3 regions of the Variovorax sp. GW821-FHT10C12 genome follow, and region 2 is predicted to be linked to each of the others. Evidence: predicted binding sites of a transcription regulator. Region 2 holds the regulator's gene; each other region holds the start of a gene.
The links. The regulator sigma-54, encoded in region 2, starts transcription at its own class of promoters, with help from an activator protein. The targets are predictions, from matches to a motif close to TGGCANGNAANCTGCTTT.
Positions count from the first base shown of each region.

Region 1: AC07OH_RS02275 (transglutaminase family protein) is a predicted target of sigma-54. The motif match lies at 5,400-5,417, and genes of this name have one in related genera.
Region 3: AC07OH_RS21630 (TorF family putative porin) is a predicted target of sigma-54. The motif match lies at 6,467-6,484, and genes of this name have one in related genera.

Region 1 is NZ_JBWKNE010000001.1:474,211-484,150, reverse strand. It holds gene AC07OH_RS02295 (Lcl C-terminal domain-containing protein) at 1-232, opposite strand, end outside; gene AC07OH_RS02290 (alpha-E domain-containing protein) at 338-1,294, opposite strand; gene AC07OH_RS02285 (circularly permuted type 2 ATP-grasp protein) at 1,306-2,802, opposite strand; gene AC07OH_RS02280 (DNA internalization-related competence protein ComEC/Rec2) at 2,901-5,369, opposite strand; gene AC07OH_RS02275 (transglutaminase family protein) at 5,491-8,988, shown strand; gene AC07OH_RS02270 (ORF6N domain-containing protein) at 9,021-9,620, opposite strand; gene AC07OH_RS02265 (circularly permuted type 2 ATP-grasp protein) at 9,751-9,940, shown strand, end outside.
Region 2 is NZ_JBWKNE010000005.1:356,127-366,066, reverse strand. It holds gene AC07OH_RS23020 (sensor histidine kinase) at 1-546, shown strand, start outside; gene AC07OH_RS23015 (cytochrome b) at 627-1,238, shown strand; gene AC07OH_RS23010 (YceI family protein) at 1,235-1,819, shown strand; gene AC07OH_RS23005 (YceI family protein) at 1,858-2,493, shown strand; gene AC07OH_RS23000 (LysE family translocator) at 2,516-3,160, shown strand; gene AC07OH_RS22995 (phospholipase D family protein) at 3,165-4,781, opposite strand; gene rpoN (RNA polymerase factor sigma-54) at 4,792-6,384, opposite strand; gene lptB (LPS export ABC transporter ATP-binding protein) at 6,402-7,196, opposite strand; gene lptA (lipopolysaccharide transport periplasmic protein LptA) at 7,193-7,912, opposite strand; gene AC07OH_RS22975 (thiol:disulfide interchange protein DsbA/DsbL) at 8,043-8,687, opposite strand; gene AC07OH_RS22970 (SPOR domain-containing protein) at 8,840-9,607, opposite strand; gene argS (arginine--tRNA ligase) at 9,622-9,940, opposite strand, start outside.
Region 3 is NZ_JBWKNE010000005.1:57,799-67,738, forward strand. It holds gene AC07OH_RS21615 (molybdopterin cofactor-binding domain-containing protein) at 1-3,483, shown strand, start outside; gene AC07OH_RS21620 (fumarylacetoacetate hydrolase family protein) at 3,549-4,736, shown strand; gene AC07OH_RS21625 (YifB family Mg chelatase-like AAA ATPase) at 4,763-6,310, opposite strand; gene AC07OH_RS21630 (TorF family putative porin) at 6,528-7,391, shown strand; gene glnK (P-II family nitrogen regulator) at 7,462-7,800, shown strand; gene AC07OH_RS21640 (ammonium transporter) at 7,830-9,263, shown strand; gene AC07OH_RS21645 (SMP-30/gluconolactonase/LRE family protein) at 9,472-9,940, shown strand, end outside.

The sequences.
Region 1 (9,940 bases), on a different contig from region 2:
TCAGGGTTTCGGCCTCGCCGACACAACGGCCGCCCTGCCAGGTCTGCCCCAACGCGCAGCGCAGCCAGCGCAATCCCGTGGCGGCATCGACGACGACGGCCGTCGATGCCTGGGGCGAGGAGGCTTGTTCTTTCGGTGATGCGGATTGGTCGCAGCCGGCGAGCAGCACTGCGGCAGCCAAGGCGGCGGCCATGCACTTGCCATTGCGGGCAAGCGTTGACTTCTTCTTCATGGGAACTCCCTGCGGTCGGCAACTGGATCGAGATCGAACTCGAATGCTACCGCCCGCCATGCGAGGTCCTGGGGCCTTGATAGGCCCGCAGGACTCGGCGCCTTGTCAGTGCGCCGGCACCAGGAAGTCCTGGCTGATGCGCCCGCCCAACTCGTTCACGCGATCGAGGAACTGCGTGAGGTAAGCATGCAACCCCGTCGCCAGGATCTCGTCGACCCGCGCGTACTGCAGGTCGGCCAGCAGCTTGCCGGCGCGGCGCTGCGTTTCGGCGCTCTGCTCGTTCTGCACCTTCGCCAGGTTGGCGACCACCTCGGCCAGGCTCGCGTGCAGCGAACGCGGCATGTCGGCGCGAAGAATCAGCAGCTCGGCCACGCGCTCGGGCTTGATCACGTCGCGGTACACCTTGCGGTACACCTCGAAGGCCGAGACGCTGCGCAGGATCGCGCTCCAGTGATAGAAGTCGTACTCTTGGTCTTCCTCGGTGGCAGCACCGAAGAACTCGCTGTTGAGCGCGTGGAACTTCACGTCGACCAGGCGCGCCGTGTTGTCGGCACGCTCCAAAAAGGTGCCCAGGCGCGAGAAGTAGAACGCCTCATCTTGGAGCATCGTGCCCAGCGTGACGCCGCGCGACAGGTGCGAGCGGAACTTGACCCACTCGAAGAACTGGCCCGGGTCGCGCTCGAAGTCGCCGGCGCGCAGCATGCGGTTCACTTCGAGCCAGGTGGTGTTCTGCGTTTCCCAGGCTTCGGTGGTGAGCGCGCCGCGCACGGCACGCGCGTTCTCGCGCGCGGCCTTCAGGCAGGAGACGATCGACGACGGATTGCTCTCGTCCTTGACCATGAACTCCATGACTTCGTTGGGCGTGATCTGGTCGTACTTCTTGCTGTACCAGGGCAGCAATTCGCTGATCGAGAGCACGCCCTGCCAGCCGTACTTGGCAACCTCGGCCGACTGCGGCAGCAGCGAGGTCTGGTAGTTGACGTCGAGCATGCGCGCCGTGTTCTCGGCACGCTCGGTGTAGCGCGACATCCAGTAGAGGTGGTCTGCGGTGCGGGACAGCATCGTGGGTGCTCCTACTGCGATTGGCTTTGCGACTGCGTGGCCGCCTTCGGCTTGGCCGTGCGGTCCGCTTCGAGAATCCAGGTGTCCTTGGTGCCGCCGCCCTGCGACGAGTTGACCACCAGCGACCCTTCCTTGAGCGCCACGCGCGTGAGGCCGCCGGGCACCATCTGCACCTCGCTGCCCGAGAGCACGAAGGGACGCAGGTCGATGTGGCGCGGCGCGATACCGGCGTCGACAAAGGTCGGCGAGGTCGACAGGCTCAGCGTGGGCTGGGCGATGTAGCCGTCGGGCTTGGCGATGACGGCCTTCTTGAAGTCTTCGATCTCGGCCTGCGTGGCGGCCGGGCCGATGAGCATGCCGTAGCCGCCGGCGCCGTGCACCTCCTTGACGACCAGGTCCTTCATGTTGTCGAGCGTGTACTGCAGCTCGTCCTTGTTGCGGCACATGTAGGTGGGCACGTTCTTCAGGATCGGCTTCTCGCCGAGGTAGAACTCGATCATCTTCGGCACGTACGGGTAGATCGACTTGTCGTCGGCCACGCCGGTGCCCACGGCATTGCAGATCACGACGTTGCCCGCGCGGTAGGCGCGCATGAGGCCCGCGCAGCCGAGGGTGGAGGTCGGGCGGAACACGTCGGGGTCGAGGAAGTCGTCGTCGACACGGCGGTAGATCACGTCGACCCGCACCGGTCCGCGCGTGGTGCGCATGTAGACGAAGTCGTCCTTGACGAACAGGTCTTGCCCTTCGACCAGCTCCACGCCCATCTGCTGGGCCAGGAAGGCGTGCTCGAAGTAGGCGCTGTTGTACATGCCGGGCGTGAGCACCACCACGGTGGGCTCGGCCGTGGCCGGCGGCGCGCTGGCGCGCAGGGTTTCGAGCAGCAGGTCGGGGTAGTGGGCGACCGGCGCGATGCGGTTCTGGTTGAACAGCTCCGGGAAGAGCCGCATCATCATCTTGCGGTTTTCGAGCATGTAGCTCACGCCGCTGGGCACGCGCAGGTTGTCTTCGAGCACGTAGTACTCGCCGTTGCCCTGGGCATCGGGGGCGCGCACGATGTCGATGCCCGAGATGTTCGAGTAGACGTTGTGCGGCACGTTCACGCCCATCATCTCGGGGCGGAACTGGGCGTTGTTCAGGATCTGCTCGGCCGGGATGATGCCGGCCTTGATGATGTCCTGGTCGTGGTACACGTCGTACAGGAAGCGGTTGAGCGCCGTGACACGCTGCACCAGCCCCTTTTCCATGCTCTCCCACTCGTGGGAGGGAATGATCCGGGGCAGCAGGTCGAACGGGATCAGCCGCTCGGTGCCGGAGCCGTCCTCGTCCTTGGCGCCATACACCGCGAAGGTGATGCCGACCCGGCGGAAAATCATTTCCGCCTCTTCACGCCGCGATCGCATCACCTCACCGGGTTGCTTCGCAAGCCATTGGTCGTAGCGCTTGTAGTGCTGTCGGATTGCAGCGCCCGCATAGGGGAGCTGCTCATACATCTCGTCGAATTTGTGCATGGAACGACCAATCTCCTTGAGCCATAGCTTAGCAAGTTCAAGGCCAGTAGAAGCCCTAGGTTTGGGCGCAATGCGAGGGCATTTGGCGTTTCGGACCTTCAGGGCATGCGGTGGCGCCAGTAGCGCAGATCGTGCGCGCGTTCACACTTCAGCTCGGCGGGCAGCTGGCTTGCCCAATGGGCGGCACCGCAGCGCGGGCTGTCGACCACCTGCACGCCACGCTCGACGTAACGCGCCACCACCTCGGGCGCCGGGTGGCCGAAGCGGCTGCGGTAGCCGGCCTGGACCAGCGCGATGCGCGGGCGCACAGCGTCGAGCAACGCCTCGCTCGACGAAGTCTTGCTGCCATGGTGCGGAACCAGCAGCACGTCAGCCTGCAGCCCGGGCGTTCGCGACACCAACGCGGCCTCCTGCAGCCGCTCGATGTCGCCCGCCAATAGAACCCTGGCGCGGCCGTTGCCGATACGCAGCACGCACGACACGGCATTGGGCCGCGTGAAGCTGCGGTAGTCGCTGTCATAGGGAAGCAGCACCTCGAAGTCGACGCCGTCCCAGCGCCACCGCTGCCCGGCCTCGCAGCGGCGCGCGGGGCGCAGCGCCTGCAGCGGATGCCCGGCCTCGATGGAGCTCAGCAGCGCCGCCTGCGGCTGCATGGCGAGCACGGCGGGGGCGCCGCCGGTGTGGTCGATGTCGCGGTGGCTCAGCAGCAGCAGGTCGAGCCGCTCGCCCCGCGCGCGCAGCAGCGGCACGAGCACGCGGTGGCCCGCGTCGCTGTCGAGCCCGTAACGCGGGCCGGCGTCGTACAGCAGGCTGTGCGTGGCGGTGCGCACGAGGACCGCGTTGCCCTGCCCGATGTCGGCGGCGAGCAGGTCGAACTCGCCCACGGCGGGCCGCGCCGGCGACCACAGCAGCACCGGCAACAGCAGCGGCAGGCCGAGCGCGCGCATCGACCACGGCAGGCGCATCGCCAGCAGCACACCGCCCACCACGCCGCCCGCGGCCAGCCATGGCGGTGGCGCAGCCATCGACAGCGTGGCAAACGGCAGGCCGGCGAGCGCCTGCAGCAGCGAGGCGAACAGCTTCACCGCACCGGCCGCCACGTCCCACAGCGGCGGCACCGCCACGCCGAGCATCGCCAGCGGCGTGATCACCAGCGTCACCCACGGGATCGCGATCGCATTGGCCACGAGCCCGACGGCCGACACCTGCTGGAACAGCAGCAGGCTCAGCGGCGCGAGCGCCAGCGTGATGGTCCATTGCTCGCGAAAGAAGCGGCCCAGGCGCGTGAGCGCGCCCACCCTGCCCTCGCCGGGCACGGCGGTCTCAGAGGCAAACAGCACCGCCACCGCCACGAAGCTGAGCCAGAAGCCGGCCTGCAGCAGCGCCCACGGATCGGCGGCCACCACGACCGCCGCCGTCAGCAGCCAGACGTGCGGCCACGGCCAACGCCGGCCGGTCAGGCGCAGCAGTGCCACGGCCGCGAGCATCCAGACCGTGCGCTGCGAGGGCACGCCCCAGCCGCTGAAGAGCGCATAGAGCGCGGCCAGCAGCACGCCACCCGCGAGTGCGGCCTGTTGTGCGGGCAGCCGCAGCATGAGCCGGCTGCTGCGCCGCCAGAGCGCGCCCACGACATGCGCCGCGAACCATGCGAACAAGGTGATGTGCAGGCCCGAGATCGACATCAGGTGCGCTACGCCGGTGGCGCGGAACACGTCCCAGTCGGCACGGTCGATGGCGCCCTGGTCGCCAGTGACGAGCGCGGCGATCACCCCGGCCTGGCGCCGGTCGTCCACGCGGGCGAAGACCGCATCGCGCACGGCTTCGCGCGCCCGCTCGATCGGGTGCCGCCACGTCGTACCCAGCAGGCGCGGCGCGGGGTCGCGCGCCCCGGCCCGCACATGGCCCTGCGCATGCACGCCCTGCTCCCACGCCCACAGCTCGCTGTCGAAGCCATGCGGATTGAGGTTGCCGTGCGGCGCGCGCAGGCGCACGGTCAGTTGCCAGCGCTGGCCCGCGTGCACCTCGCCCACGATGCGTGCGACGGACGCACGCCGCTCGGCGGGCTGCTCCCACATCCCGCCGTACTCGCCGTACCAGGAGAGTGCGATGCGCGAAGGCACGTTCGGCGGCGCAGCCTCAGGCAGGGCCTCGGCCCATTGCGCCGTCTCCACATCGAAACGGAAGCGCGTTCCGATCTCGCCGGGTTGTGGCATCTGCGAGACCACGCCCGTGAGCCGCAGGTCACGCCCTTCCAGTTGCGGGTCCAGCGCCCCGTTTGCATAGGCCGTCGCGCGCCATCCAGCGAGCCCCGCGCCGGCCATCGCGCCGCAGGCCAGCGACAGCATCAGCACGAGCAGCCGAGGCCCACGCCACCGCCACAGCAGCCATCCGCCGCCTAGCCCCGCCAGCAGCAACGCGACGTAAACACCGGCCTCCCACAGCAGCGGCTGACGCAGTTGCACCGCCGCGCCGAGCAGCGTGCCGCCCAGCGCAACGAAGGCCCCCGCCCCACCCGCGACCGCCTCGGACGCACGCCGCGACTGCCCTCCCCACACCCCGGAATCCATGATGCAAACCCTCCCCCAACCCACGCTCGATGGCGCGTTAATTGCTTGGCAACTGGGCTAGTATGCGTCTCACCAGAGACATCTTTTCGATGCAACCTCGCTGCACTGCACGCCCCTACGCATGTCCATCCACGCCGCACTCCACCACGTCACCCACTACACATACGACCGCCTGGTGCAGTTGGGCCCGCAAGTCGTGCGACTGCGCCCCGCGCCCCATTGCCGCAGCAATGTGATCTCGTACTCGCTGCGGGTCGAACCGGCCGAGCACTTCGTCAACTGGATGCAGGACCCGTTCGCCAACTACCAGGCGCGGCTCGTGTTCCCCGAGAAGACGCGCGAGTTCAAGGTCACGGTCGACCTCGTGGTCGAGATGGCGGTCTACAACCCCTTCGACTTCTTTCTCGAGCCGCAGGCCGAGAACTTCCCGTTCAAGTACACGGCCTCGCAGGCCGAAGAGCTGGCGCCCTACCTCGTGGCCGACCCGGTCACGCCGCTCTTGGAGGCCTACCTCGACAAGGTCGACCGCAAGGAGCAGCGCACCATCGACTTCCTGGTCGGCCTGAACCAGCAGGTGCAGCAGGACGTCAACTACCTCATCCGCATGGAGCCCGGCGTGCAGACGCCGGAAGAAACGCTCACCAACGGCAGCGGCTCGTGCCGCGACTCGGGCTGGCTGCTGGTGCAGCTGCTGCGCCACATGGGCCTGGCCGCGCGCTTCGTCTCGGGCTACCTGATCCAGCTCACGCCCGACGTGAAGGCCCTCGACGGCCCGAGTGGCACCACGGTCGACTTCACCGACCTGCACGCGTGGTGCGAGGTGTTCCTGCCGGGCGCCGGCTGGATCGGCCTGGACGCCACCTCGGGCCTCATGGCCGGCGAAGGCCACATTCCACTGGCCTGCACGCCCACGCCGTCGAGCGCCGCGCCCATCGAAGGCGGGGTCGACGAATCCGAGGTCGAGTTCAGCCACGAGATGACGGTCACGCGCATCTACGAATCGCCGCGCGTCACCAAACCCTACACCGAAGAACAATGGGCCGAGGTGCTCGCGCTCGGCGACGCCGTCGATGCGCGCCTGACGGCCGGCGACGTGCGCCTCACGATGGGCGGCGAGCCGACCTACGTGGCCACCGGCGACCGCGACGCGCCCGAATGGAACACCGACGCACTCGGCCCCACCAAGCGCGGCTACGCCACCGAGCTCGTGCACAAGCTGCGCGCCGAGTACGGCCAGGGCGGCTTCCTGCATTTCGGCCAGGGCAAGTGGTACCCGGGCGAGCAGCTGCCGCGCTGGGCGCTGTCGATCTTCTGGCGCGCCGACGGCCAGACGCTGTGGCACGACCCCGAGCTGTTCGCCGACGAACGCTTTCCCACGCACTACACAAGCGAAGACGCGCGCCGCTTCACCACCGTGCTGGCGCACAAGCTGGGCCTCACCGAGCGCTACATCCAGCCCGGCTACGAGGACACCTACTACTACCTGTGGCGCGAACGCCGCCTGCCGGTGAACGTCGACCCCTTCGACTCCAAGCTCGACGACGAACTCGAACGCGTGCGCCTGCGCCGCGTGTTCACGCAGAAGCTCGACGCGGTGATCGGCTACATGCTGCCCATCGAGCCCGGCAACGCCAACAGCGACGCGCCTGCGCTCGCCGGCCCCGGCTGGAAGACCGGCCCGTGGTTCCTGCGCGACGACCGCCTGTTCCTGATCCCGGGCGATTCGCCCATGGGCTACCGCCTGCCGCTCGACTCGCAGCCGTGGGCCAGCAAGGGCGACTACCCCTACCTCATCGAGCGCGACCCGACCGCGCCGCGCGCCGCGTTGCCCAGCGCGTCCGACTACCGCGCGCGCTATGCCACCGCCACCCCGGTGGCCGGCGCCGACCTGGGCGAGGTGCCCTACACCTTCGGCGCGCCGCCCGTGGTGGCCGCGTCGCTGCGCATGCAGAGTCCCGGCGATGCGGCGAAGGGCGATGCGGCTGATGCCGCTTCTGCCACGTCCGCCACGCGCCAGCCGCTGCGCGGCGAATCCGCCCACTGGGTCACGCGCACCGCGCTGTGCGTCGAGGTGCGCGACCCGCGCCGCGCCAACGGCCCGGCGGCCGAGAAAAAGGGCAGCGCCTCGGGCGTGCTCTACGTCTTCATGCCGCCGCTGGCGCGCCTGGAGGACTACCTCGACCTCGTCGCCGCCGTCGAAGCCACCGCGCAGCAGCTGGGCGTGCGCATCGTGATGGAAGGCTATCCGCCGCCGCGCGATCCGCGCCTGAAGATGCTGGCCGTGACGCCCGACCCGGGCGTGATCGAAGTCAACATCCACCCGGCCCACAACTGGAAGGAACTCGTCGACCACACCGAGTTCCTCTACAACGCCGCGTTCGAGACACGCCTGTCGGCCGAGAAGTTCATGACCGACGGCCGCCACACCGGCACCGGCGGCGGCAACCACTTCGTGATGGGCGGCGCCACGCCCGCCGACAGCCCCTTCCTGCGCCGGCCCGAGCTGCTGGCCAGCCTGCTGCTGTACTGGCACAACCACCCCTCGCTGAGCTACCTGTTCTCGGGCATGTTCATCGGCCCGACCAGCCAGGCGCCGCGCGTGGACGAGGCGCGCAACGACCAGGTCTACGAACTCGAGATCGCGCTGAAAGAGATCGCCAAGAACCGCGAGATCTACGGCCAGAACATGCCCGCGTGGCTGGTCGACCGCACGCTGCGCAACATCCTGATCGACGTGTCGGGCAACACGCACCGCAGCGAGTTCTGCATCGACAAGCTCTACTCGCCCGACTCCAGCACCGGCCGCCTCGGCCTGCTGGAACTGCGCGCCTTCGAGATGCCGCCGCATGCACGCATGAGCATCGCGCAGCAGCTGCTGATCCGCGCGCTGGTCGCTCGCTTCTGGGACGCGCCCTACCAGGCGCCCGTCACCCGCTGGGGCACCGAGCTGCACGACCGCTTCCTGCTGCCGACCTTCGTCAAGATGGACTTCGACGACGTCATCAGCGAGATGCGCCAGGCCGGCTTTGCGTTCGATGCCGACTGGTTCGCTCCGCACTTCGAGTTCCGCTTCCCGCTCGTGGGCCAGATGCAGTCGATGGGCGTGGAGCTGTCGCTGCGCAACGCGCTCGAACCCTGGCACGTGATGGGCGAGGAAGGCTCGGCCGGCGGCACGGTGCGCTATGTCGATTCGTCGCTGGAGCGCATCGAGGTGCGCGTGACCGGCCTGAACGAAAGCCGCCACGTCGTCACCGTCAACGGCAAGGTGCTGCCGCTGCAGCCCACCGGCGTCACCGGCGAATTCGTGGCCGGCGTGCGCTACAAGGCCTGGAACCCGCCTTCGGCGCTGCACCCCAGCATCCCGGCCCACGCACCGCTGACCTTCGACCTCGTCGACACCTGGATGAAGCGTTCGCTGGGCGGCTGCCAGTACTTCGTCGCCCACCCGGGCGGTCGCAACTACGACACCTTCCCGGTCAACGCCTACGAGGCCGAGAGCCGCCGCCACTCGCGCTTCACGCGCACCGGCCACACCCCGGGCCTGCTGCGCACGCCGCCGGCCACCATCGAGCTGCCGGGCAGCCGGGAGTTTCCGTTCACGCTGGACCTGCGGCGCTGAGGATCGAGGTGGGCTCTGTTCGTGCGGGGCGCTTATTGCTTGCCGCGCGCCTTCGGGGCCTTCTTCTCTTCTGGCGTCACGAAGCCGATGGGCCGCCTGGGTGGATCGGGTGGCATCGTCAGCGCCTTGATGGCATCGAAGACCTGGCGCAGTTGGTTGCGCGTGTTGCTGCTGAACGATTCCTGCCGCATGTCGATCAGCTCGGTCTTTTCTTCCAGCTCGCTCAAACGCCTGGCCAGGTCCTGGTGCGTGGTGACCAGCGCCCGTACCCGCACGAAGGTGCGCATGATCTCGATGTTGACCGCAATGGCGCGCGGGCTGCCGAGCACCGAGGACAGCATCGCCACGCCCTGCTCGGTGAACACGTAGGGTGCCGTGCGTCGGCCGCCACGGCCGGTGTTTGAGGTCACAGTTTGTGACCTCAAAGCCGCCCACTCCTCGGGCGAGAGTTGGAACATGAAATCGACCGGGAAGCGCTCGGCATTGCGCTTGACCGCCTGCACCAGCACCTTGGTCTGCACGTCGTAGAGCACCGCCAGATCGGAATCCAGCATCACGCGCTGCTCTCGCAATGACAGGATGCGACTCTCGATATGTGGTTGCAGCGGTGAGTTGGGGGATGCCGCGCTCATGTGAAGAGATGGATTGGTTTTTTTTGATTATGGCTACCGCTATTCATGTTCGGACCCTCAACGCCTTCATTTCGCCTCGCCAGACGGCGCGCGGAAGCCCCGGTGACGGTGATGTGACAATCTCCCCCCTGTGGAACCCCTGAACGAATCCCTGTTCGACGCCCAGGCCCCGGAGCATCCGGCGGCGCTGGCGTCCTCGCTCGCGCCGGCGGCCCTGCCTGGGCATTTCGACGAATTGCGGGGTCAGGCGACGCCCGCGGCGCCCTCGCGGCCGGTGTCGGGCGCGGCCCCGGCGCCCGCCGCGGCCCCGCTGCTGTATG
Region 2 (9,940 bases):
GCGGGGCAGCTGGGCATCGAGGTCGCGCTGCGTTCGGCGCCGGGCAAGGGCTCGGTCTTCAGCTTCGAGCTGCCGGCGGCCCGCCCCGGCGCGGCGGCCGTGCCTGCGCCCGCGCCCTCCGTGGCGCTGGACGAGCCCGACGCCAACGCCGTGCTGCGCCCCGGCCTCGCCGTGCTGGTGGTCGAAGACAACATCGTGGTGGCCGACAGCCTCTCGGCGCTGCTGCGGCACTGGCACGTGGCGCCGCGCATCTACGCCAGCGCCGCCGAGGCGCTCGCGCTGGCCGACCTGGACGCGCTCGACGCGGCGCTGTGCGACATCCGCCTGCCCGGCGCGTTCAACGGCATCGCGCTGGCCGAGCGGCTGGCGCAGCGCAAGCCCGCGCTGACGATCGCGCTGATCTCGGCCGACATCACCGAGGCCACGCAGCAGCTGGCCGCCGCGCGCGGCTGGCACGCGCTGCGCAAGCCGGTGCAGCCGGACGCGCTGCGGCGCGTGCTGCTGCGGGCGCAGCAGCACGCGCCGCAACCGCCGTCGTCGACGTAGCGCGGCGCGGGCCGGCCCCGCTGCGGTGTCATCGCTTCCGAGCTATGCTCCGCGCACAGGCCGCCGCCGCCCCTGCCCCGATGCCCGTCGAACCCCTTCCCGCTCCTGCCGTTGGCGCCGCCGCCCTGCGCGAGCCCCGCTACGGGCGGGTCGCGATGGCCCTGCACTGGCTGCTCGCGGCGATGATCGTCGGCTCGCTCGGCGTCGGGCTCTACATGACGGGCCTGCCCTTCTCGCCCCAGCGCCTGAAGCTCTACAGCTGGCACAAGTGGGCCGGCATCACCATCCTCCTGCTGTCGGCGCTGCGGCTGCTGTGGCGCCTCACGCACCGCCCGCCGCCGCTGTCGGCGCGGGTGCTGGCGGCCATGCCGGCCTGGCAGCGGGCCGCGCACCGCATCAGCCATGCGTTGATGTACCTGCTGTTCTTCGCAGTCCCGCTGTTCGGCTGGGCCTACAGCTCGGGCATGGGCGTGCCGGTCGTGTGGTTCGGCCTGCTGCCGCTGCCCGACCTGGTGACGGTCGACAAGGACTTCGCCGAGGCCGTGCTCAAGCCGCTGCACCAACGCAGCGCCTTCCTGCTGGCCGGCGTCACGCTGCTGCACGTGGCGGCGGCGCTCAAGCACCACTGGATCGACCACGACGGTCTGTTGCAACGCATGTGGCCCGCGCCACGCAAGGAATCCGCCGGATGACGACCCGTCTTTTATGGGGCGCCGCCGCCCTCTTCGGCCTCGCGCTGCACGCCGCGGCCGAGCCCCTGCCGGCCACCACCGCCAAACTGGTTCCCGAGAAGAGCCAGATCGCCTTCGTCAGCAAGCAGATGGGCGTGCCGGTGGAAGGCAGCTTCAAGCGCTTCGACGCGCAGGTCGCCTTCGACCCGAAGAAGCCCGAGGGCGGCTCGGTCGTGCTGCAGATCGACACCGCCAGCGCCGGCTTCGGCGTGCCCATGAGCGATGCCGAGCTGCCCAAGCCGACCTGGTTCGACACCGCGCATTTCCCGCAGGCCAGCTTCCGTTCGAGCGCCATCAAGGCGCTGGGCGAGGGCCGCTTCGAGATGGCCGGCAAGCTCACCATCAAGGGCGTCAGCAAGGTCGTGACGGTGCCCGTGAGCATCGTGTCGTCGGGCGGCGCGTATTCGGTCGCCACGGGCACGCTCACGATCCAGCGGCTCGACTACAAGGTGGGCGACGGCGAATGGACCGACACCTCGGTGGTCGGCAACGAGGTGCAGGTGCGCTTCAAGCTGACGCTCGCGGGCCTCGGGCCGCTGTGACGACGATTTCATTTCCCATGCATCCTTCTTCCTTTGCCATGAACAAGCTCTTCTTCGCCGCGGCCCTTTGCGCGGGCGCGGCCCTGCCCCTGGCCGCCACGGCCCAGGAATACACCGCGCCGCCGCTGGCCGCCAAGCCCGCGGGCGGGCCGGCCAAAAATGCGAGCTACGTGATCGACCCGACCCACACCTTCGTGATGTACGAGATGGGCCACTACGGCACCACCACCAACCGCGGCCGCTTCAGCACCAAGGACGGCTCGGTGCAGATCGACGGCACCGGCGCCAGCGGCAAGGTCGACATCACGATGGACATCAGCTCCATCAACACCGGCGTCGACCTGCTCAACCGCCACGTGCAGAGCAAGGACTTCTTCAACGTGGCCGAATTCCCCACCGGCCGCTTCGTGGCCGAGCGCATCGACTTCAGCGGCGACAAGGTGACCGACGTGCCCGGCACGCTCACGCTCATGGGCCAGACCAAGCCGGTGACGCTGAAGGCCGTGCGCTTCAACTGCTACCTGAACCCGCTCATCAACCGCCAGGTCTGCGGCGGCGACTTCGAGGCCACCGTGCAGCGCAGCGACTGGGGCATCACCTGGGGCCTGAACTTCGGCTTCGAGAACAAGGTGAAGCTGCTGGTGCAGGTCGAAGCCGTGAACGTGCAGCAATGACGACGACGCAAGGAACCACGCGATGATGGACACCACCCTTTCCCTGCTCGGCATCGCCGGCGCCATGGCCGTCGGCGCGATGAGCCCGGGCCCGAGCTTCGTGATGGTGGCGCGCACCGCCGTGGCCTCGCGCAGCGACGGGCTGGCTGCCGCCCTGGGCATGGGCGCCGGCGGGCTGGCGTTCTCCATCGCGGCGCTGGCCGGGCTGCAGGCGGCGTTCCTCGCGGTGCCGGGGCTGTACCTCGCGATCAAGGCCTTCGGCGGCGCCTACCTGATCTACCTGGGCTTTCGCATCTGGCGCGGCGCGCGTCAGCCGCTCGCGATCACACCCGACACGGACGCCTCGCCGCGCCAGCAAGGCCGCAGCGGACGCACCTTCCTGCTCGGCCTGGCCACGCAGATCAGCAACCCGAAGACGGCGGTGGTGTACGCGAGCATCTTCGCGGCCTTCCTGCCGCGCGAGGTGCCGCTGGTGCTGGCGCTCGCCGTGCCGGCCGTGATCTTCTGCATCGAGACGGGCTGGTACGCGATCGTCGCGCTGGCACTGTCCTCGGCCGCGCCGCGCGCGGCCTACCTGCGCTACAAGACCTGGATCGACCGCGCGGCCGGCGGCGTGATGGGACTGCTGGGCCTGCGGCTCGTGTGGTCGGCCGTGCGCGGCACCTGAGGCCCTAGAGCAGGCTCTCGGGCGTGAGCGGCGACAGCAACTCGAGCATGGTGCGGTCCCAGAAGCCCGAGTCGGGCTCTTCGTGCAGCACGGTGGTCTTGCCGCCTTCCTCGCTGACCCACTCGATGCGCCGCGAGCCGGTGGCGCCCGCATCGGCGCCTTCGGCAAAGCGCAGCCGGTAGGCGCCCTGCTGCTTGAGCACATCGAGCAGCTTCAGGGTCTGCTGCGCCATCTCGGGGCTGCGGATGAACAGGCCGATCTCGGTGTTGTGAATCTCGGAGCGCGGATCGAAATTCATCGAGCCGACGAACAGGATGCGCTGGTCGATCACCGCCGACTTGGCGTGCAGCCGGCCCACCGACGTGCCGAACAGGCCGAGGCGCACGCTGCGCCGCGTGCGCGCGGAACTCAGCTCGTGCAGCTCGGCGCCCAACGCGAGCATGTCGGCGCGGTAGCGGCGGTAGGCGGTGTGGACCAGCGGTTCGTCGGTGGCGGCGAGCGAGTTGGTGACCACGCTGATCTTCACGTTGCGCCCGCGGATCTCGCGCATCACCTCCAGCCCCGACGCGCCCGGGATCAGGTAGGGCGAGACCAGCGTCACCTCGCTGCGCGCGCGGCGCATCTGCTCGACCACGTTGTAGCGCACGCTGTCCACGTCGAGCAGCGGCACGCCGCCATACGACGCGGTCTTGCCGATCACGCGGTCGGGCGAATCGGCATAGGCCTCGGCTGTGGTCCAGATCAGGCCCAGCTTGCCGGCGTCGAGGTCGTCGGCCACCGGGCTGTAGCCCAGCAGGTCGTTGGGCGCGGGCCTGGGCGGCGGCGGCGTGGTGTCGGGGCCGGTGGCGGCGTCGAAGCGGCGCTGCAGTTCTTCGCGCGGCAGGTCGGTGTGCACGACCGCGCCGATCGGGCGCACGTGCGGGCTGTTCCAGTACTGGTCGAACAGCACGCCCAGGCGCGGGATCAGCGCACCCGTGACGAAGGTGTCGAGGTCGATGAAGTTCGGGCCGGTGGTGCGGCGGAAGTACTGGTTGCCGATGTTGCGCCCGCCCGCCACCGCCATCGCGCCGTCGGCGATGAAGAGCTTGTTGTGCATGCGGCGGTTGACGCGGCTGAAGTCGAACAGCGACGCGGTGAAGCGCTTGAGCAGGCTGCCGCGCCCGGCCGGGAACGGGTTGAACAGACGCAGCTCGACGTTCGGCGTGGCGGCCAGCCCGAGCAGCAGCTCGTCTTCGCCCGAGGTGTACAGGTCGTCCATCAACAGACGCACGCGCACGCCGCGCTGGGCCGCATCGCGCAGGGTGCGCAGCAGGTAGCGGCCGGTCTCGTCGTTCTCGATCTGGTAGTACTGCACGTCGAGCGTGCGCTGCGCGCGGCGCGCCAGCTGCAGCCGCGTGTCGAAGGCGAAGTCGCCGCCGGGCATCAGGCGAAAGCCGCTGAGGTCGGGGTCGGGCTGCGAGGCCAGCGCGATCTTGCCGAGCGCGGTGTCGGCCGAGACGGCGATGGTCTTGGTGGGCGGGCGCGGTGCCTCGTCGGGCAGCGTGGCGCAGCCGGCGAACAGCAGCGCCGCCGCAATGACGACCACCCAATGCCCACAGCGCGACAGCAGGCGGCTCGTCATCGTCGGTTTTCTAGAGTGCCTTGCGCAGGTTGGCGGGCGCGATGCGCAGGGCCTCGCGGTACTTGGCGACGGTGCGGCGCGCGCACTCGATGCCCTGCTCTTTCAGCATCTCGGAGATCTGGCTGTCGGACAGCGGCTTCTTGATGCTCTCGGAACTCACGAACTGCTTGATCAGCGCGCGCACCGCCGTGCTCGACGCGTTGCCGCCGGTCTCGGTGCCCAGCGCCGAGCCGAAGAAGTACTTGAGCTCGACCGTGCCGAAGGGCGTCGACATGTACTTGGCGGTGGTCACGCGCGAGATGGTCGATTCGTGCAGGCCCAGCTCGTCGGCGATCTCGCGCAGCACCAGCGGGCGCATCGCGAGTTCGCCGTGCACGAAATAGCTCTTCTGCCGCTCGACGATGGCGTTGCTCACGCGCAGGATGGTGTCGAAGCGCTGCTGGATGTTCTTGATGAACCAGCGCGCCTCCTGCAGCCGCTGCGACAGAGCCTGGCTGCCCTCGCCCTTGTGCGACTTGAGCGCACCGGCGTAGATGTCGTGCACGCGCAGGCGCGGCATGACCTCGGGGTTCAGCATGACGCGGAACTTGATGTTGGTGCCGCGGCCCGTCTTGGTGACGATCACGTCGGGAATGATGATGTTGCGTTCGACGTCGACAAAACGGCGGCCCGGCTTGGGCTCCAGGCGCGCAATGATCTGCAGCGCCGAGCGCACCAGCTCTTCGTTGGTGCGCGTGAGCGTGGCCAGGCGCTTGAAGTCGCGCCGCGCGAGCAGCTCCATCGGCTGCTTGCAGATCGCGATGGCGGTCTTGCGGATGAGCGCTTCGGCCTCGGTCTCGTCTTCGCTGGCGAGCGCCTTCAGCTGGATGCTCAGGCATTCGCCGAGGTCGCGCGCACCGACGCCGACCGGCTCCAGGCTCTGCAGCAGGCCCAGCGCCACCTGGAAGTGGTGCACGAGGTCGTCGAACTGGTCGTTGTCGTCGCCCGCCAGGCCCGAGGCCAGCGCGGGCAGCGAGTCTTCGAGGTAGCCGTCGTCGTTGAGCGATTCGATCAGGAAGCGCAGCGCGGCGCAGTCGTTTTCATTGAGCCGCAGGCTCAGCGCCTGGCGGTGCAGGAAGGACTGCAGCGACTCCTGGCTGCGCGCGAGTTCGGTGGCGTCGGCACGCTCGTCGTCGCCCAGGTTGTTCTGGCGCGCAGGCGCATCGCTGCCCCACTCGCTGTCGTCGGGCGCCATCTCGACGGTGCCGTCGCCTTCCCAGTCGGGCTCGCGCTCGGTGATCTCGGCGGCGGGGCCGTCGGAGTCGGGCGTGGACGTGGCTTCGCTGGTGGTGGTCGTCGCGCTGCTGGTCGGCGCCGGGGCGAAGTCGCCCTCGCCGGTTTCACCCCCATCGTCGCGCGGCACGGGCGTGTCGACAGCATCGAGCCCGAACTCCTCGCGCGCCGCTTCTTCCGCGGTGCGTTCGAGGAACGGGTTCTCGTCCAGCATCTGCTCCACCTCCTGGCTCAGTTCGAGCGTGGAGAGTTGGAGCAGGCGAATGGACTGCTGCAGCTGCGGCGTCAAGGCCAGATGCTGCGAGACGCGAAGGGACAGCCCTTGCTTCATGGAGACCCGACCCTCCCTTACATGCGGAAGTGCTCGCCCAGGTACACCCTGCGTACCTCGGCGTTGTCGACGATCTCCGAGGGTGTGCCTTGTGCCAGCACGTGCCCGTCGCTGATGATGAACGCGTGATCGCAGATGCCCAGCGTTTCACGCACGTTGTGGTCGGTGATGAGCACGCCGATGCCACGTTCCTTCAGGAAACTGATGATCCGCTGAATCTCGATCACCGCGATCGGGTCGATGCCGGCGAAGGGCTCGTCCAGCAGGATGAAGCGCGGCTGGGTGGCCAGCGCGCGCGCGATTTCAACGCGGCGGCGCTCGCCGCCCGACAGGGCGAGCGCAGGCGAATCGCGCAGGTGGTCGACGCGCAGGTCGGCCAGCAGGTCGGTCAGGCGCTCGTCGATGTGCTGCTTGGACAGCGCCACCAGGCGGCCGTTGGCGTCGGGCTCGCGTTGCAGCTCGAGCACGGCACGCACGTTTTCCTCGACCGTGAGCTTGCGGAAGATCGAGGCTTCCTGCGGCAGGTAGCTCAGGCCCATGCGCGCGCGGCGGTGGATCGGCATGTGGGCGATGGGCTCGCCGTCGATGGTGATCTCGCCAGCGTCGGCGCGCACCAGCCCGACGATCATGTAGAACGAGGTGGTCTTGCCCGCGCCGTTGGGGCCGAGCAGTCCGACGACTTCGCCCTTCTGCACATCAAGCGACACGTCTTTGACGACCGTGCGGCTGCCGTAGCTCTTCTTGAGGCCGCGCGCCACGAGGCGGCTGCCCGGGACGCCGTCGGCGGGCGGGATTCCTGCGGTTTCGATCACTTGCGCCCTTCCCCTTCGGTGCCGCCCAGTGTGGTGCTCGAGCGCAGCCCGGCGCCGGGCGCGGGGGTGGGCGCCGGGGCCGCGGGCTTCTTGCCGCCGGCTGCCGGCGCGGAGCCGGGCGCCGCCGGGGCCGGCGTGGCCTTCGGCGTGAGGATGGCCTTCACGCGGCCGCCGCCACCCGCCGAGACGCCGGCGTTCGGCGGCACGAGGGAACCGTTGACGGTGTAGGTGTCGTTGCTCTGGTCGTAGACGATCAGCGCGCCGCTGCTCTCGTCGTTGGCCGTGGCGCCGATCAGGCGGCGCATGACGGCGCGGCGGATGAACTTGACGTTGTCGGCGCGGCTGTCGTACTCGATGACTTCCGACTCGCCCTCGATCCACTCGTCGCCGGCGTTGCGCTTCTGCTTGTAATAGGCCAGCTTGCCGGGCGCCGCCGTGACCACGCCGTACTGGTAGCCCTCGGCGTCCTGGCGCACGTCCAGCCGCGCACCGCGGATGATGATCGTGCCCTTCGTGACCAGCACGTTGCCGGTGAACACGCTGGTCTGTTTCAGGTCGTCGTAGCGCATCGAGTCGGACTCGATGTTCATCGGCTTGGTGCGGTCGGCGGTTTCAGCCAGGGCGCCGGAGGCGGCTCCGGCCAGCAACAGCGCGCCGAAGGCCAGGCGGCCGAGGCGACGAAGGGTGGGGAATGTGGGGATGGAGGGCAATGTCATAAAGGCACGAAACTTGCTCTGAAACATTGTATGCGTGGGATGGCAATTGCCCACCGCCACCAATGAAAAAGCCCGCCGAAGCGGGCCTTGCATTCGACCCAAAAACCAGGTCGACAGGTCGTCGGGGCGGTCAGCCCTTCTTGGCTTCGCCGATGAGGAAGGTCGCGACCTGCAGCACCTTGGCCATGCTGCCGGCGGTTTCGCCGTCGACATACCAGCGGCCTGCCACGGCCAGGGCCGGCACGCCGGCGACCTTGTAGGCCTCGGTCTGCTGCGACGCGCGACGGGCCTTGCTGGCCACGCCGAAGGACGCAAATGTTTCCTTGAACTTGGCGCCGTCGAGGCCGGCACGCTCGGCCCAGGCCTGGATGTTGGCTTCGCCGTTCAGGTTCTGACGCTGCGCGTGGATCGCGGCGAACACCTTCGGGTGGTATTCCTCCAGCTTGCCCATGGCTTCGAGCGTGAAGTACAGGCGCTGCTTGGCTTCGACGTCGTTGCCCACGAAAGGCACCGGGATGCGGCGGAACGCCACTTCCTTCGGGGCTGCCTTGACCCAGGCTTCGAGCGAGGGCTCGAAGTCGTTGCAATGCGGGCAGTTGTACGAGAAGAACTCGACCACCTCGACCTTGCCGGCGGATGCATCGACGGGCACGCGCTTGTCGAGCACGAGGAAATCGGAGCCGGCCTTGGGGGCGCGCTGGGCGTGTGCCGGAACGGCAGCCAGCGAAAGCAGCCCGATCGAAGTGGCGGCCAGCGAAAAGTCACGACGTTTCATGGAAAAGGTTCTCCTGTGGGTACCGCAGTACAGAGCCGGCGCGCCGCCGGGAGTTCCCCGTGGGCGGCGCGACCGAGGCGCTGGAATTGACAAACGAGTGCGGCAGATGCCGCGCGGGCGAGAGCTTAAAGGCTGTTCAAGAAAGGCGTCGGTCAGCGCTGCACGCGCACCAACGCCGATTCGAGACCGCCGCCGTCGAGCCGTTCCTTGAGCCGATCGGCGTCGTCCTTCTTGTTGAACGGGCCCGCGCGCACGCGGTAGACCGTGCGACCGGCCTGCTCGCGTTCGGTGACCTTGGCCTCGACGCCCATCAGCGACAGCTTGGCGCGTTGCGCCTCGGCGTCGTCGGTGGTGCGGAAGGCGCCGGCCTGCACGAAGTACATGAAGGGGTCGGCACCCGACGGCGACGGTGCGGCGGCCGTGTGGCTCGGCGCAGCGGACGCGGTGGTCGTGCTGCTGCCGCCTGCGCGGGCCCGGGCGAGGTCGCCCAGCGGATCGTTCGACGGCGGCAGGGCGTTGGCTTCGGCCGGCACCGGCGCGGGGCGCGCCGGCTTGGGCGCCACCACCACGGGGGCCGGGGCGGTGACCGGCGCGGTGGCGACGGGCGGCGTGCCGGGGGCCGCGGTGACGGGGGCGCCGGTGATCGGGTTCACCGGACCGGTGGCCGTGGCGGCCGGTGGCGTGGCCGCCGGCTTGGGCGCGCCGGCCTTGCCGGCCAACGGTGCGTTCGGGTCCCAGTCGCGGTTCTTGCGGGCTTCGGCTTCGTCCTGCTCGGCACCGCCGCGTTGCGTCTTGTTGACGAACGGGATCGGCACCTTGGTGACGTAGACCGCGATGCCCAGGGCGACGCCCAGACCGAGCACCAGGCCGATGATCAGCCCGATGACGATGTTGCCGCGTTGTCTGCTTGTCTTCTTCATGTTCAGAGGGTGATTCACATCTTGTTCGGCGCACTGACGCCGAGGATCGCGAGGCCATTGTGCAGCACCTGCGCGGCCGCTGCGACGAGTGCGAGACGCGCCAGCTTGACCGGCTCGTCGTCCACTAGGATGCGCTCGGCATCGTAGTAGCTGTGGTAGCTGGCTGCGAGTTCGCGCAGGTAGAAAGTCACGTCGTGCGGGGCGAAATCCTTCGCCGCCGCCGTCAGCATGGCCGGGTACTTGGCCAGCAGCAGCATCAGCGCCTGGGCCGCCGGGCTGTCCAGCGGCGACAAGTCGACCGCCTTGAGCGCGGCCACGTCGCCGCCCCAGGCC
Region 3 (9,940 bases), 300 kb from region 2:
CTGGCGCAGATCGTGGCCGAGGAGCTCGACCTCGGCATGCCCTGTGTGCGCATGATGCTCGGCGACACCGCGCGCGCGCCCAACCAGGGCGCGACCATCGCGAGCGCGTCGATCCAGATCCACGCGCAGCCGCTGCGGCTGGCCGCCGCGCAGGCACGCGCCTGGCTGCTGGCGCGCGCGGCCGAACGGCTGGGCGTGGCCGTCGATGCGCTGCAGGTGCGCAACGGCGTGGTGCGCGTGGCCGAGGCGCCGGACCGTCACGTCAACTACGCGGACCTCGTGGCGCACCGACGCACCGTGCTGCGGCTGGACCTCGACGTCACCCCCAAGAACCCCGCTGACTACCGCCTCGTCGGCACGCGCCAGGCGCGCGTCGACATCCCGGCCAAGCTCGCGGGCGACCTCGTGTTCGTGCACGACATGCGCGTGCCCGGCATGCTGCACGGCCGTGTCGTGCGCCCCCCGTATGCGGGCGCGGACCATGGCGAGTTCATCGGCAACACGCTCGAAGCGGTCGACGAATCGTCGATCGCGCACATCCCCGGCATCCGCGCCGTGGTCGTGGTGCGCGACTTCGTCGGCATCGTCGCCGAGCGCGAAGAGCACGCCGAACAGGCGATGCGCGAACTGCGCGTGACCTGGAAGCCCTGGCCCGGCATGCCCGACCTGCGCGACGTGGCGCAGGCCCTGCGCGACAACCCCTCGACGCAGCGCCTGCTGGTCGACGAAGGCGACGTCGACGGTGCCATGGCCGCCGCTGCGCAGCCGATGCAGCGCACCTACGTGTGGCCCTACCAGATGCATGCGTCCATCGGCCCGTCGTGCGCGCTGGCCGAGTGGCAACCGGCCGACGGCAGCGGCATGCAGCTGCGCTGCTGGGCCGGGTCGCAGAACCCGCACGTGCTGCGCGCCGATCTGGCCAAGCTCATGGGCGTGGACGACGTGCAGGTCGACGTCGTGCGCATGGAGGCCGCGGGCTGCTACGGCCGCAACGGTGCCGACGACGTGGCGGCCGATGCTGCGCTGCTCGCGCGCGCCGTGGGTGCGCCGGTGCGCGTGCAGCTCTCGCGCGAGCAGGAGCATGCGTGGGAGCCCAAGGGCGCCGCGCAGCTCATGGAGATCGACGGCGGGCTCATGGCCGACGGCCGCGTCGCCGCCTACGACTTCGAAACCTCTTATCCGTCGAACGGTGCGCCCACGCTGGCGCTGCTGCTCACGCGCACGGTCGAGCCCGTGGCGCAGGCCTACGAGATGGGCGACCGCACCGCGCGACCGCCGTACAGCTACGACAACCTGCGCGTGAAGGTCAACGACATGGCGCCGATCGTGCGCGCCTCGTGGCTGCGCGGCGTGTCGGCGCTGCCGAGTTCGTTCGCGCACGAGTCGTACATCGACGAGCTGGCCACGGCCGCGGGTGTCGACCCCGTGCAGTTCCGCCTGCGGCACCTGGACGACCCGCGCGCGGTCGAGCTCGTGCAGGCCACCGCGCAGAAGGCCGGCTGGCGCATGCGCACCGGGCCGCAGGAGAACGCCGACGGCGGGCTCGGCGAAGGCGGCGACATCCTCTTCGGCCAGGGCTTTGCGTACGCGCGCTACATCCACAGCAAGTGGCCGGGCTTCGGCGCGGCGTGGGCCGCGTGGGTGGCCGATGTCGAGGTCAACCAGAAGACCGGCGAGGTGCATGTGCGCCGCGTGGTGGTGGGGCACGACGCGGGGCTGCTGGTCAACCCGGCGGGGGTCGAGCACCAGGTGCACGGCAACGTGATCCAGACCACGAGCCGCGCGCTCAAGGAGCAGGTGCAGTTCGCGCCGCAGCAAGGTGCTGCTGCAGGCGGTTCGCAGTTGCCGGGCGTGTTGCCTTCGGGCGTGGTCGCGAGCCGCGAATGGGGCAGCTACCCGATCCTCAATTTCCGCGACGTGCCGGTGATCGAGGTGATGCACATGCCGCGCCCGGGCGAGCCGTCGCTGGGTGCGGGCGAGTCGTCGTCGGTGCCGGGCACGGCGGCGATCGCGAATGCGATCTTCGATGCGACGGGCGTGCGCTTCCGCTCGCCGCCGTTCACGCCGGAGACGGTGCTGGCGGAGTTGAACCGCGGTTCGCTGCCTCCGCCGCCGGGGCAGGGCGATGCCGCCGGACCTTCTTCGCCACCTGCCTCGAGCGCAGGCGTGAACAACGCCCTGTGGCCGCGCCGCAAGGGTGTGTGGGCCACCGGCGCCGCGCTCTTCATCGGCGGCCTTGGCGTCATCGCCGGCCTGCTCGGTTGGCGCTCCGCCATCGCGCCGGTGTCGCTCAGCGCACCGGTCTACAGCGAGTCCACCATCGAGCGCGGCCGCGTGCTCGCCGCGCTCGGCGACTGCGCTGTGTGCCACACCGCACCGGGCGGCGCGCCCAACGCCGGTGGCCGTGCGATGGAGACACCCTTCGGCACGCTCTACACCACCAACCTCACGCCCGACGCCGAGACGGGCCTGGGCCGCTGGTCGTTCAGCGCCTTCCAGCGCGCGATGCGCGAGGGCGTCTCGCGCGACGGCCATCACCTGTACCCCGCGTTCCCCTACACCGCCTTCGCGAAGACCAGCGACGACGACCTGCAGGCGCTCTATGCGTACTTCATGGCGATGCCGGCGGTGCGCGCGCCAACGCCCAAGTCCGAACTCAAGTTCCCGTTCAACCTGCGTCCGCTGATGGCCGGCTGGAACGCGCTGTTCCACGACCCCGCACCGCTGCCGTCCGTGCCCACGCAAAGCGCTGAATGGAACCGCGGTGCCTACCTCGTCAACGGCCTGGGCCACTGCGGCGCCTGCCACACGCCGCGCAACGCGCTCGGCGCGGAGCAGGGCGGCAGCGCGTTCCTCTCAGGCGCGATGGTCGATGGCTGGGAAGCGCCCGCGCTCACGCAGCTGTCGAAGGCCGCCGTGCCGTGGGACACCGACGCGCTGTACCGCTACCTGCGCAACGGCCACTCGCCGCGCCACGGCATCGCGGGCGGCCCGATGGCCGAGGTGGTGCGCGAACTTGCGCAGGTGCCCGACGCCGACGTGCGCGCAATGGCCGTCTACCTGGGCTCGTTCAACCCCGAGCCGGTCGCGCAACCGCAGGCGCTCGCGCAACAGGCCATCGACAACGCCGCGCGCACGCAGGGCCAGCTGCTCGGCCCCGCGCAGCGCATGTTCGACAGCGCCTGCGCCTCGTGCCACCACGACGGCGACGGCCCCACGCTGCTGGGCGTGAACACGCCGCTCGCACTCAACAGCAGCCTCACGAGCACGCGGCCCGACAACCTGCTGCGCACCATCCTCGACGGCGTGCGCGCGCCCGCGCACCGCGACATCGGCTTCATGCCCGCGTTCCGCGAGGCGCTGGACGACCGCCAGATCGCCGACCTCGCCGGCTACATGCGCGCACGCTTCGCGCCGCAGGAAACGCCGTGGCCGAACCTGCCCGCCGACGTGGCGCGCGTGCGGGCCACGCCGGGCCACTGACACACGGCGGTTCCCGGGGCGCGGCTACGATGGTGCGTAGACCTTATTCACGGAGACACAACGCCATGCCTTTGGACCTTTCGACCGCTTCCAGCCTGCCCCGCGACGCCGAGCGCGCCACCCTTGTCGGCCGTCTCTGGCAACCCGGCGTGGGCCCAGTGCTGGTGGCCGTGCAGGGCGATGGCCTGCACGACCTGTCGACGCTCGCGCCCACCATGAGCGATCTGCTCGAAGGCAAGGGCTCGCCGGCCGAAGCCGTGCGTGCCGCATTGCAAGCGGGAACCGCACCGCGCATCGCCGCGCTCGATGCCGTGCTCGCCAACAGCGACGAAAGTACGCGCGACAGCCACCAGGCCTGGCTGCTCGCACCCTGCGACCTGCAGGTCGTGAAGGCCAGCGGCGTGACCTTCGTCGCGAGCCTGCTCGAACGCGTGATCGAAGAGCAGGCGCGCGGCGATGCCTCGCGCGCCGAGGCCACGCGCGCGGCCATCGGCGATGTGCTCGGCGACAACCTCGCCGACATCGTGCCGGGCTCGCCCGAAGCCATGAAGGTGAAGGACGTGCTCATCGCGCAAGGCATGTGGTCGCAGTACCTCGAGGTCGGCATCGGCCCCGACGCCGAGGTCTTCACCAAGGCACCGGTGCTCGCGGCCGTGGGCACGGGCGCCGACGTGGGCATCCACGCGGACTCGGCCTGGAACAACCCCGAGCCCGAGGTCGTGCTCGCGGTGAACAGCCGCGGCGAGACGCTCGGCGCTGCGCTCGGCAACGACGTCAACCTGCGCGACTTCGAAGGCCGCAGCGCACTGCTGCTGGGCAAGGCCAAGGACAACAACGCCTCGTGCGCCATCGGCCCGTTCATCCGTCTGTTCGATGCGCACTTCGGCATCGCCGACGTGCGGCGCATCACGGTCGCGTTGAACGTGACAGGGCCCGAGGGCTTCACGCTCGAAGGGTCGAGTTCGCTGTCGAAGATCAGCCGCGATCCGCTCGACCTCGTGGCGCAGACACTCAACCGCCACCACGCCTACCCCGACGGTTTCATGTTGTTTCTGGGCACGATGTTCGCGCCGACACAAGACCGTCACGGACCGGGGCAAGGGTTCACGCACGTCGTGGGCGATCACGTGCGCATCGCGGCCCCCGAGCTGGGTGCCCTGAACAACCGCGTGGTCCATGCCGACCAGGCGCCGCGCTGGCGCTACGGCATCGGGGCGCTGATGCGCAACCTGGCCGGACGCGGCCTGCTGTAACCCGCCGCCAGGGCGCGTGGCGCTGTCTACGCGCCGCTGTGCAGCGCCCGCCGGTACTGCACGGCCTCGGCCACGTGTGCGACCTCCACCGTGTCCGCGCCCGCCAGGTCGGCGACCGTGCGCGCTACCTTCAGCACACGGTGCGTGCTGCGCGCCGACCAGCCGAGCTTGTTCGCGGCGTTGAACATGAACTGCCGCGCCGGCGTGTCGAGCGCGGCATGCGTGTCGATGGCACTGCCCTGCAGCGACTGGTTGGGCGTGCCCTGGCGCCGCATCGCGCGTTCGCGCGCGGCGATCACGCGGGTGCGGATGCTGGCGGTCGATTCGCCGGGCGGCGCGTCGAGCAGCAGCTGCGCGGGCACGGCGGGCACCTCGATGTGCAAGTCGATGCGGTCCAGCAGCGGGCCGCTGAGCTTGCCCTGGTAGCGCAGGATCTGGTCCGGCGTGCAGCGGCAGGCCTTGGCCGTGGTCGTTCCGAGGTAGCCGCAGGGGCAGGGGTTCATCGCCGCGACCAATTGGAAGCGCGCCGGAAATTCCGCGCGCCGCGCGGCCCGCGCGATGGTGATCGTGCCGGTCTCCAACGGTTCGCGCAGCGCCTCCAGCGCGGCGCGCGCGAATTCGGGGAATTCGTCGAGAAAGAGCACGCCGTGGTGCGCCTGCGAGATCTCGCCGGGCCGGGGCGGCGAGCCGCCGCCGACCAGCGCCACCGCACTGGCCGTGTGGTGCGGCGCCGCTGTCGGCCGGCACATCCAGCGCCCGGTGGCGAAGCGACCGCCCAGGCTCGCGATGGCGGCGCTTTCGAGCGCCTCGTCGATGCCCATCGGCGGCAGCAGGCCGGCAAAGCGCTGCGCGAGCATGGACTTGCCCGAACCCGGCTCGCCCACCATCAACAGGCTGTGGCCGCCGGCGGCGGCCACCTCCAGCGCGCGCTTGGCGCTGGCGTGGCCCTTGACGTCGGCCAGGTCGGCGTAGTGCGGCGCGGCATCGCCGGTCGCGGGGAGCACGCGGGTCCAGCCGTCGTCGGGGCCCTCGGGCGCGGATGCGGCGGCGTCGCGGTCGCTCAGGAACTGGCGCACCACGTCCAGCAGGTGCCGGGCGCCGTAGACCTCCCCGCCGGGCACCAGCGCGGCCTCGCGGGCGCTGTCCATGGGCAGCACCAGCCGCGTCGCCACGCCGCGCGTGTGCAGGGCCAGGGCCATCGCCAGCGTGCCGCGCACGGGGCGCAGCTCGCCCGACAGCGACAGCTCGCCCGCGAACTCGTGGCCGGCCAGCCGGGCGTTCTCGATCTGCCCGCTGGCCGCGAGGATGCCCAGGGCGATGGGCAGGTCGAAGCGGCCCGAATCCTTCGGCAGGTCGGCGGGCGCGAGATTGACGACGATCTTCTTGTTCGTAGGAAATTCAAGCCCGGCGTTCTGGATCGCCGAGCGCACGCGTTCGCGCGCTTCCTTGACCTCCGTCTCCGCCAGCCCCACCAGGGTGAAGCTCGGCAGGCCGTTCGCCAGATGCACCTCGACCGTGACGGCGGCGGCCTCCAGGCCGAGCAAGGCGCGGCTTTGCACCAAAGACAGACTCATTGTTCTCCCTCTCCCCAAGTTGGTGCGCCTGCGACATGCAGGCCCAGGACCGTGCAGCGTGCAAGCGTGTGCAACTGCCGGAAACAGGGCTTGTAACGATTTGGCGCTCACCGCCGCGCATCGCCGCCCTCTGGCCGGGGCGGTATTTGTGCACTTTGGCACGCTCCCTGCTTTGAGGGTGCTCAGGTCCAACAACACACTTGCGAGGAGTTCCCTGATGACGCACCGTACCGCCGCCCAGGCGTTGATCGTTCTGGCCACTGCACTGACCGCCTCGGGCGCCGCCATGGCCCAGGCCGCCGACGCTGCCGCCCCGGCACCCGCGCCCCTGCTCACGGGCAATGTCTCCCTGACCTCGAACTACAAGTTCCGCGGCCAGGACCAGGACATGATCGGCAAGAACGACTACGCCAAGACCAAGGGCTTCAAGCCCGCCATCCAGGGCGGCTTCGACTACGCCTTCGGCGAGAGCGGCTTCTACGTCGGCAACTGGAACTCCAGCGTCAACTGGCTCAAGGGCAACAGCATCGAGAGCGACATCTACGGCGGCTACAAGTTCAAGGCCGGCCCGGTCGACATGGACGTCGGTGCGCTGACCTACATCTACCCGGGCAACTCGGCAGGCAACACCACCGAGCTCTACGTGGGCGCCACCTACGCCAACGACAGCTTCGGCTCGTTCACGGCCAAGTACTCGCACACCGTCTCCAAGGACTACTTCGGCTACGCGGGCAACAAGGCCGGTTCGGGCCTGAAGGGCACCAACACCGGCTACCTGAACCTGGCCTACAGCAAGGAGATCGTGCCCAAGGTCACGCTGAAGGCGGCCGTGGGCTTCACCAACATGTCCAGCGACATCCGCAGCCTGGGCTACAAGAGCTACGTCGACTACAACATCGGCGCCACCTACGACTTCGGCAGCGGCCTGACGCTCACCGGCTCGGTGCAGGGTGCCAACAAGAAGAGCTCGTACCTCGCCGTGGCCAATCCGGGCTACGACTTCGGTTTCGGCACCTTCGGCCAGACGACGTACTCGCCCAACAAGGCACGCTTCATCGTCACGCTGACGAAGACGCTGTAATCGACACAACAACCAGGCGCGGCCCACGTTGCCGCGCCACCTTTCATCCATCCAGAAGGAGCAACTCATCATGAAGCTGGTCACAGCCATCATCAAACCGTTCAAGCTCGACGAGGTGCGCGAAGCACTCTCGGCCATCGGCGTGCAGGGCATCACCGTCACGGAAGTGAAGGGCTTCGGTCGCCAGAAGGGCCACACCGAGCTGTACCGCGGCGCCGAGTACGTGGTCGACTTCCTGCCCAAGGTGAAGATCGAGGCGGCCATCTCCGACGACCTCGTCGATCGCGTGATCGAGGCGGTGGAGGGCGCTGCGCGCACCGGGAAGATCGGCGACGGCAAGATCTTTGTCTACAACCTCGAGCAGGTCGTGCGCATCCGTACTGGCGAAACGGGCCGCGAAGCCCTCTGATCGAGTCCTGGCCCGAAAGAACAACGACTATGAAAAAACTTCTTGTCTCTCTTGCGCTCGGTTTGAGCGTCTTCGTCGCCGGCACGTCGGCGCTGGCCCAGGCACCCGCCGCCGCCTCTGAGGCTCCGGCTGCATCGGCACCTGCCGCTGCGGCGCCCGCGCCTGCAGCGGCTCCCGCGGCTGCAGCACCCGCAGCCGCCGAGGCCGCACCTGCCGCACCGGCGGCCGCCCCCGCGCCCAAGGTCGACTCCGGCGACACCGCCTGGATGCTCACCTCGACGCTGCTCGTGATCCTGATGACCATCCCCGGCCTGGCGCTGTTCTACGGCGGCCTGGGCCGCTCCAAGAACATGCTGTCGGTGCTGATGCAGGTCTTCGTGATCTTCTCGCTGATCAGCATCCTGTGGGCCATCTACGGCTACAGCCTGGCCTTCACGGGCGACGGCAATTTCTTCGGAAGCTTCGACAAGATCTTCATGAAGGGCATCACGCAGGAGACCTTCGGCGCGCTGACCACGATTCCTGAATACGTGTTCGTCGCCTTCCAGGGCACCTTCGCGGCCATCACCGTGGCGCTGATCGTCGGTGCCTTCGCGGAACGCGCCAGGTTCTCGGCCGTGCTGCTGTTCTCGGTGATCTGGTTCACCTTCAGCTACGTGCCCATGGCCCACATCGTGTGGGGCGGCGGCCTGCTGGGCAAGGACGGCGCGCTCGACTTCGCGGGCGGCACCGTGGTGCACATCAACGCCGGTATCGCCGGCCTGGTCGGTGCCTACATGATCGGCAAGCGCGTCGGCTACGGCAAGGAAGCGTTCACGCCGCACTCGCTCACGCTCACCATGGTCGGCGCTTCGCTGCTGTGGGTCGGCTGGTTCGGCTTCAACGCGGGTTCGGCAGGTGCGGCCAACGCCGCCGCCGGCCTGGCTTTCGTGAACACGGTGCTCGCCACCGCCGCCGCGGCCCTGTCGTGGATCCTGGGTGAGAGCCTGCACAAGGGCAAGGCCTCGATGCTGGGCGCCGCGTCCGGTGCGGTCGCCGGCCTCGTGGCCGTCACGCCCGCCGCCGGTTTCGTCGGCCCGATGGGTTCGATCGTGCTGGGCCTGCTGGCCGGCCTGGTCTGCCTGTGGGGTGTCGGCGGCCTCAAGCGCATGCTGGGTGCCGACGACGCGTTCGACGTGTTCGGCGTGCACGGCGTGGGCGGCATCCTGGGTGCCATCCTGACCGGTGTGTTCGCAGCCAAGGGCCTGGGCGGCACCGGCGGCCTCACGCCCGACACCTTCACGATGGGCGGCCAGGTCTGGATCCAGGTCAAGAGCGTGCTGTTCACGATCGTGTGGTCCGGCGTGGTGGCGTTCATCGCCTTCAAGATCGCCGACCTGACCCTCGGCCTGCGTGTGTCGGAAGAGGAAGAGCGCGAAGGCCTCGACATCTCGTCACACGGCGAAACCGCTTACAACCGCTGATTCGCACACAGACAGACAGCGGGTGGTCCGGTACGGTGCCGGCCCCCGCGCTTCAAAGACCACCACCCCCCTTTCGACACAAAGAAGAACAACAGCTCCCGGTTTTTTCAGGCGAGTCTCCTTTGGATGTTCAGCCCGCGAGCGCTTCGGCGTCAGCGGGCTTTTTTTTGCCCGCGGCCCGCGTGGCCGGGGGCACAATCGCCCCACCATGTGGACCTCCATCGAAGACAGCCTCTGCGAACTGGGTGAATCGCCGTTCTGGCATCCGCACGAACGCGCGCTCTACTGGCTCGACATCCCGGGCCGCGCCGTGCTGCGCACGCGCGGCGACATCGGATCGCCCACCGCCACGGTCGAGCGCTGGGCCCTGCCCACCGAGCCCGGCTGCATGGCACCGGCACGCAGCGGCGGCCTCGTGATCGCGCTGCGCGACGGCATCTACCGCGCCCGCGAATGGGGCGGTGAACTGGTCGCGATGGCGCGCGCGGAGCACGACGTGCGCACCATGCGCTTCAACGACGGCAAGTGCGACGCGCTCGGCCGCTTCTGGGCCGGCTCGCTCAACGAGGCCAAGGACCGCCCCAACGCCGCGCTCTACTGCTTCGACGCACGCCCGGGCGACGTCTCGCCCACCATCACCTCGATGCTGGAACACGTCACCACCGCCAACGGCCTGG